Regions from separate parts of the Rhizobium sp. 10N427 genome, predicted to be linked through region 2. Evidence: riboswitches for the same ligand, from Rfam matches in the RefSeq annotation. Region 2 holds a riboswitch; the other holds the start of a gene.

Region 1 (3,407 bases), on a different contig from region 2:
CGGCGTTCGTGACGAAGCTGAAATCCGCGGTCACCGCCGCACCTATATCGGTTCGATGCCCGGCAAGGTCATCCAGTCGATGAAGAAGGCGAAGAAGTCCAACCCGCTCTTCCTGCTCGATGAAATCGACAAGATGGGCCAGGATTTCCGCGGCGATCCGTCTTCGGCTCTGCTCGAAGTGCTCGATCCGGCGCAGAACTCGACCTTCATGGATCACTACCTGGAAGTCGAATACGACCTTTCGGACGTGATGTTCATCACCACGGCGAACACGCTGAATATCCCTGCGCCCCTGATGGATCGCATGGAAGTCATCCGTATCGCCGGCTATACCGAAGACGAAAAGCGCGAGATCGCCAAGCGGCACTTGCTGCCGAAGGCAATCAAGGAACATGCGCTGCAGCCGCAGGAATTCTCGGTCAGCGACGATGCCCTGATGGCGATCAGCCAGCAGTACACCCGCGAAGCCGGTGTTCGTAACTTCGAACGCGAACTGATGAAGCTCGCCCGCAAGGCGGTCACCGAGATCATCAAGGGCAAGACGAAGTCGGTTCATGTCACGGCTGAAAACATCGACACCTATCTGGGCGTCCCGCGCTTCCGCCATGGCGAAGCCGAACGCGAAGATCAGGTCGGCGTTGTCACCGGTCTTGCATGGACCGAGGTCGGCGGCGAATTGCTGACGATCGAAGGCGTGATGATGCCGGGCAAGGGCCGCATGACGGTCACCGGCAATCTGAAGGAAGTGATGAAGGAGTCGATTTCGGCTGCTGCATCCTACGTCCGCTCACGCGCCGTCGATTTCGGCATCGAGCCCCCGCGCTTCGACAAGTCGGACATTCACGTCCACGTGCCTGAGGGTGCGACGCCGAAGGATGGTCCGTCGGCTGGTGTTGCGATGGCAACCGCGATCGTCTCGATCATGACCGGTATTCCGGTCGACAAGAACGTGGCGATGACGGGTGAAATCACCCTGCGCGGCCGTGTCCTGCCGATCGGCGGTCTGAAGGAAAAGCTGCTCGCAGCACTTCGCGGCGGCATCAAAAAGGTGCTCATTCCGGAAGAGAACGCCAAGGATCTGGCGGAGATTCCGGATAACGTGAAGAACAACATGGAGATCATCCCGGTATCCCGCATGGGCGAGGTGATCAAACATGCTCTGATCCGCAGGCCGGAGCCGATCGAGTGGGATGGAACGGTTGAAACGCCGGTCATCGCAACGGTCGAAGGCCTTGACGACACAGGTGCTGGCATCGCTCATTGAGCGGCATTCGCCACATTTATGTCAAATTGCTGCAAATCCCCGAAAAGGCTGGCGTAAATCGCCAGCCTTTTTTGTGAAAACCTTATGGAGGTGCTTGCTTTTCCTTGATTTGCAGGGCTTTTGGGTTGCGGCGGGCCTGATGAAACCTATTCTGTGCCTGGCTTACAGATTGAGTCGTTTCAAACCATTGAAAGGGGTGGAAACATGAACAAGAATGAACTCGTGTCCGCAGTTGCTGAAAAAGCTGGCCTGACCAAGGCAGACGCTGCCTCTGCTGTCGACGCTGTTTTCGACGTTGTCCAGGGCGAACTGAAGAGCAAGGGTGACGTACGTCTCGCTGGCTTCGGCAGCTTCACCGTTTCTCATCGCGCTGCCACCAAGGGCCGCAATCCGTCCACCGGCGCTGAAGTCAATATTCCGGCTCGCAACGTGCCGAAGTTCACGCCCGGCAAGGGCCTGAAGGACGCCGTCAACGGCTAATCCGGTTTTGCTTGGCCGCCGGATAACGAGACCGGCAGGCGAAGTTTTGAAGGGTTCGGCGATAGCCGGACCCTTTTTGCATTTAGGACGGCTTGCAGGCGGAAGACCTTTGAACTACGGATCGGTTGTTCTCAGGGCGGGGTGAAAGTCCCCACCGGCGGTAAGGGTTTCGGCCCAAGCCCGCGAGCGCTTTGCCCCCAAAAGGGGCAGGGGTCAGCAGATCCGGTGCGATTCCGGAGCCGACGGTATAGTCCGGATGAAAGAGAATGATCGCGAGCCGTATGCGGGGCAGGGTCTGCCCGGCAGCCGTCTTGCGATCATGCGTCCTGATTTGTGTTGGTCCCTTTCTGGATGAAAGACATGAATCAGACTTCCCTCAGCTTTTCCTCGTCGCGTGCGATGGCCGGTGCCGCCTTCATGGTGCTGGCGGGCATCGCCTTTTCCATTCTTAATGTCGTCACCCAATGGGTGACGATGAAGATGGGTTTCTCCGCTGCGTCGGCCGCCTTCTGGCAATATGCTTTTGCGCTGGTCTTCTCGCTGCCGTTTCTGAAGCGCACTGGTCTGTCGGCCATGCGCACCGCCTATCCCTGGCGCCACATCGTTCGCGTGGGGCTCGCCGCACTCGGCGTCGAAGCCTGGGTCTCCGGCCTCGCCACAGTGCCGATCTGGCAAGCGATCGCGCTGGTCATGACCTCGCCATTCTTCATCATTCTCGGTGCCCGCCTGTTTCTCGGCGAGCGTGTCGGCCCGGCGCGCTGGGCAGCCACCGCCGCCGGTTTCGCCGGCGCGATGATCATCCTGCAGCCCTGGTCGGATGCCTTCACCTGGGCCGCCTTGCTGCCGATCCTCTCGGCGCTCTTCTGGGGCGCCTCGTCGCTGATTACCAAGAGCCTGACCGGCATCGAGAAGCCCGAAACGATCACTGTCTGGCTGCTGGTGCTGCTGACACCGATCAATGGCGTGCTTGCCGCTGCCGTTGGCTTCGAGTTGCCTGAGGGGTTCACCCTCGCGCTCTTTGTCTTTGCAGGTCTGCTGACGGTCTTTGCGCAATATCTGCTTACGCTCGCCTATACGGTGGCGGATGCCGCCTACGTTCAGCCCTTCGACGATCTGAAGCTGCCGCTCAATGTGCTCGCGGGCTGGCTGTTCTTCGGTTATGCGCCGGCAGGTTATCTCTGGCTCGGTGCAGCGCTGATTTTGACGGCTTCGCTGTTCATCATGCGCAACGAGATCAGACGCGAGCGGGCAGGGGCTTGATGCAAAGCGGTGCAAAACGCATCGCCTGTCATCCCTCTGTCATCCGCTTCCCTCAAAACCCCCATGTTTCGATTTTTCGACGCATGGGGGATTTCATGACTATTTCATCGCGCAAGGCAGCGCTCGCTGCCGTGCTTCTGGCTTCCGTTGCCTTTCCGGCAGCCGCCGAGCCTGTTTTCAACCGCATCGCATCCTTTCCGGTCGCCTCGAACCTGCCGGAAGGCAAGGACAAGCTTTCGACGACCTCTGCCGAAATCATCACCGCTACCGATGACGGCAACACGCTTGTCTACAGCGACAGCCCGCTCGGCGCGATCGGCTTCGTCGATATCACCGACGCCAAGGCCCCGAAGGCTCTTGGCGCGCTGATGATGGACGGTGAACCGACGTCGGTCACTTCGAC
Region 2 (3,407 bases):
CCGCAAGGAAATGCCGCATGTGACCCCAGCGATCGTCGCCGGCGGCATCTATTATGACGCCAAGATCAGCCGGCCGGAGCGGCTGGTCTATGAACTCGTGCGCGATGGCCTCGATGCCAATCCGAAAAGTCTGGCTGCCAATTTCACCACGATGGAAACGGTCTCAGGCGGATCGCTGACATTCCGGCAGGCCGATGGCCGCGAGTTCGCGGTGAAGCCGAAGCTGGTCGTCAACGCCGCCGGTCCCTGGATCGATCATGTCAACGCCGCACTCGGCGCCCCCTCGAAGATGATCGGCGGCACCAAGGGATCGCATATCCTGCTCGATCATCCTGAACTGGTACGCAGCCTGAACGGCCACATGATCTATTTCGAAGCCGACGATGGCCGCATCTGCCTGGTCTACAGCTATCTCGGCCTGGCGCTGGTCGGCTCGACCGATATTCCAGCCGATAATCCAGATGACGTTCGCTGCGAGGAACCGGAAACCGACTATTTCCTCGAGAGCGTCCGTTCGCTGCTGCCGACGCTGCGCTTCGACCGCGATCAGATCGTTTACAGCTATAGCGGCATCCGTCCGCTCCCGGCATCGGATGCGACGGCACCCGGGCTCATCAGCCGGGACCATTCCGCGCCGGTAAAGGAACCCAAGGGCAACCGCCCGTTCCCGATCGTCTCACTGGTCGGCGGCAAGTGGACGACATTCCGCGGGTTCGCCGAGGAGGTTGCCGATACCGTTCTCTCGCGCCTACAGCGGAACCGCAATGAATCGACCCGCTACCTTGCAATCGGCGGCGGCAAGGGCTTTCCCGCCGATGGCGAGAAGCGCGGTCACTGGATCAAGGATCTGGCAGCGAAGGCAAGCATAACGATCGAGCGGGCCGACGAATTGCTGGGCCGGTACGGCACGACGGCCGCGGCGATCCTCGCATCCGCTTCGGTACATTCCGACGATACGAGACTGACCGGCGCGCCGCAGCACAGCTTCAAGGAAATCGACTGGATCACTCGCAACGAACTCGTCGTTCATCTCGCCGATATCGTGCTACGCCGCACGACGCTGGCGATCGAGGGGCGCCTGACGATCGAGGGGTTGCGGGAAATCGCCGGCATCGCCGCCGCAGCTTTGGGCTGGGACGCGGCGCGTGCCGAGCGCGAAATCGCCGACGTCACCGGTCAGCTCAGCCGTTTTCACGGCCAGGTGCTGACAAGCACTGCACCGGCTGCGGAACGCGGCAAGGCGCACCGTTTTACGGCGAAGTGATCAATGCGCCGGGCTGATTTCCCGGCGCATTGTCCTGTCCTACCGATCAGAGTGCAGCGACGGCGAGATTGCTGCGGGCCTCAAGGATGGCGCGGCAGGCATTGGCCGCTTCCTGGCCCTTGATGACGAAGTGGTTCATGAAGAACTCGATATGCGCTTCGCTTTCCTGGAAGTGGTGCGGCGTCAGCACCGCAGACAGCACCGGCACATTGGTATCGAGCTGTACGCGCATCAGGCCATCGAGAACCGTTCCGGCGACGAAGTCGTGCCGGTAGATGCCGCCGTCGACGACGAAGGCGCAGCCGAGGATTGCCGCATATTTGCCCGTCCGGGCCAGTGTCTGCGCATGGAGCGGGATTTCAAGCGCGCCCGGCACGTCGAAAATCTCGACCTCTGCCGCGTTGGCGCCCTGCGCCTTCCATGTCGAGATAAAGGAATTCACGCATTGATCGACGATACCGGCGTGCCAGCGGGCACGCACGATGGCGATCCGGTGACCCTGTGGTTTGGTTGCGATTGTCATGTCTCTGCCTTTCAAGGGTGCCATCTCTGGCTGTTGCTTCGAGCCGCCGCGGCGGCCCAATTCTCCCTTGGGCGAACAGCATCAGTCACCTCTCCCTGGAGAGGTTCTGCCTGCATGCTCTCTTCCATCCGGACTATACCGTCGGCTCCGGCATCTCACCGGATCTGCTGACCTTCCATTGCTGGAAGCGCTCGCGGGCTCCGGGCGTAAACCCGATACCGCCGGTGGGGAATTGCACCCCGCCCTGAGAACAGTGCGAGGTAAATCCAAAATCGGAAAGAATGCAAGTCCGGAAGCGGCGTCAGATGGCCTGTCTGATCAAACCGGCTTGAGATCGCCGATGATGGTCGGAATGAGTTCCGAGACCGTCGGATGGATTGGCACCGACCATTGCAGCACCGGATAGCGGGTTCCGGCATTCATCGCATCGATGATACCGTGGATCGCCTCGTCGCCCTCGATGCCCAGGAAGGCGGCGCCGAGGATTTCCTTGGTCTCCGCATCGGCGACGATCTTCATGAAGCCCTTGGTCTCGCCGCGTTCGTTAGCGCGGCCGACCCGGCTCATCGGCCGTTTGGAGACCATGACCTTGCGGCCCGAGGCGCGGGCCTGCTTCTCGGTGATGCCGGCGCGGCCGAGCGGCGGGTCGATATAGAGCGCGTAGGCCGGAATGCGGCTGGAGACCTTGCGGTCGCCGCCATCCAGCAGGTTGGCGGCGGCGATCTCGAAGTCGTTATAGGATGTATGCGTGAACGCGCCATGGCCGTTGCAGTCACCGAGCGCATAGATGCCGTCGACATTGGTCATCAGCCGGTCATCGACGGTGATGAAGCCGCGCTTGTCGGTCGCGACGCCAGCCGCTTCGAGGCTGAGATCGCCGGTATTCGGCGTGCGGCCGGTGGCGACGAGCACATGGCTTGCCTGGATATCCGGCTTGCCGGAAATCGAGACAGCGACACCGTCAGCCGCGTTCGCGAAAGCGATGTTCTCCGCGCCGGTGTGAACCGTGATGCCTTCGGAAACGATGATCTCCTCGATCGCATCCGAAACATCCTCGTCCTCGCGGGAGGCGAGCTTCGGGCCGCGTTCGATAACCGTCACCTCGGCGCCGAAGCGGCGGTACATCTGCGCGAATTCAAGGCCGATATAGCTGCCGCCGATCACCACGAGATGGCGGGGCAGGGTGTCGAGCTGGATGATCGAGGTGCTGGTGAGGTAATCGATATCGGCAAGGCCGGGAAAATCAGGAATGGCCGGGCGGGCGCCGACATTCAGGAAGATCAACGGTGCGGTCAGCGTCTCGCCGTTCACCTCAACGGTCTTCTGGCCGGCGAATTTCGCATGGCCGTAGATGACCTCCATGGTCTTCATGCCCGAGAACCAGCCGATCAGGCCGTTGCGGGCGTTCATGGTCACCGTCTCGGCGCGTTTGCGCACCGTCTTCATGTCGATCTCGATCGCGCCCGAAATCCTGACACCGTAGTCGCCGCCGGTCCGGGCCACATGGGCGGCGCGAGCGCTGGCGACCAGCGTTTTCGTCGGCATGCAGCCGGCATTGACGCAAGTGCCGCCGAGATACTTGCGCTCGATCAGCGCCACCTTCATGCCCTTCTCGGCCAT

The links. A riboswitch is a leader RNA that binds a small molecule or an ion and turns the genes downstream of it on or off. The one in region 2 is predicted to bind FMN.
Region 1: linked by a shared signal. The riboswitch ahead of AC1DIJ_RS19590 (DMT family transporter) and the one ahead of AC1DIJ_RS00870 (6,7-dimethyl-8-ribityllumazine synthase) in region 2 are both predicted to bind FMN.

The regions. Positions count from the first base shown of each region.
Region 1 covers NZ_JBFTID010000009.1:91,220-94,626, reverse strand. The annotation lists gene lon (endopeptidase La) at 1-1,264, shown strand, start outside; gene hupB (DNA-binding protein HupB) at 1,469-1,744, shown strand; FMN riboswitch at 1,868-2,016, shown strand; gene AC1DIJ_RS19590 (DMT family transporter) at 2,096-3,004, shown strand; gene AC1DIJ_RS19585 (esterase-like activity of phytase family protein) at 3,088-3,407, shown strand, end outside.
Region 2 covers NZ_JBFTID010000001.1:205,302-208,708, reverse strand. The annotation lists gene AC1DIJ_RS00875 (glycerol-3-phosphate dehydrogenase/oxidase) at 1-1,264, shown strand, start outside; gene AC1DIJ_RS00870 (6,7-dimethyl-8-ribityllumazine synthase) at 1,311-1,787, opposite strand; FMN riboswitch at 1,900-2,043, opposite strand; gene AC1DIJ_RS00865 (FAD-containing oxidoreductase) at 2,106-3,407, opposite strand, start outside.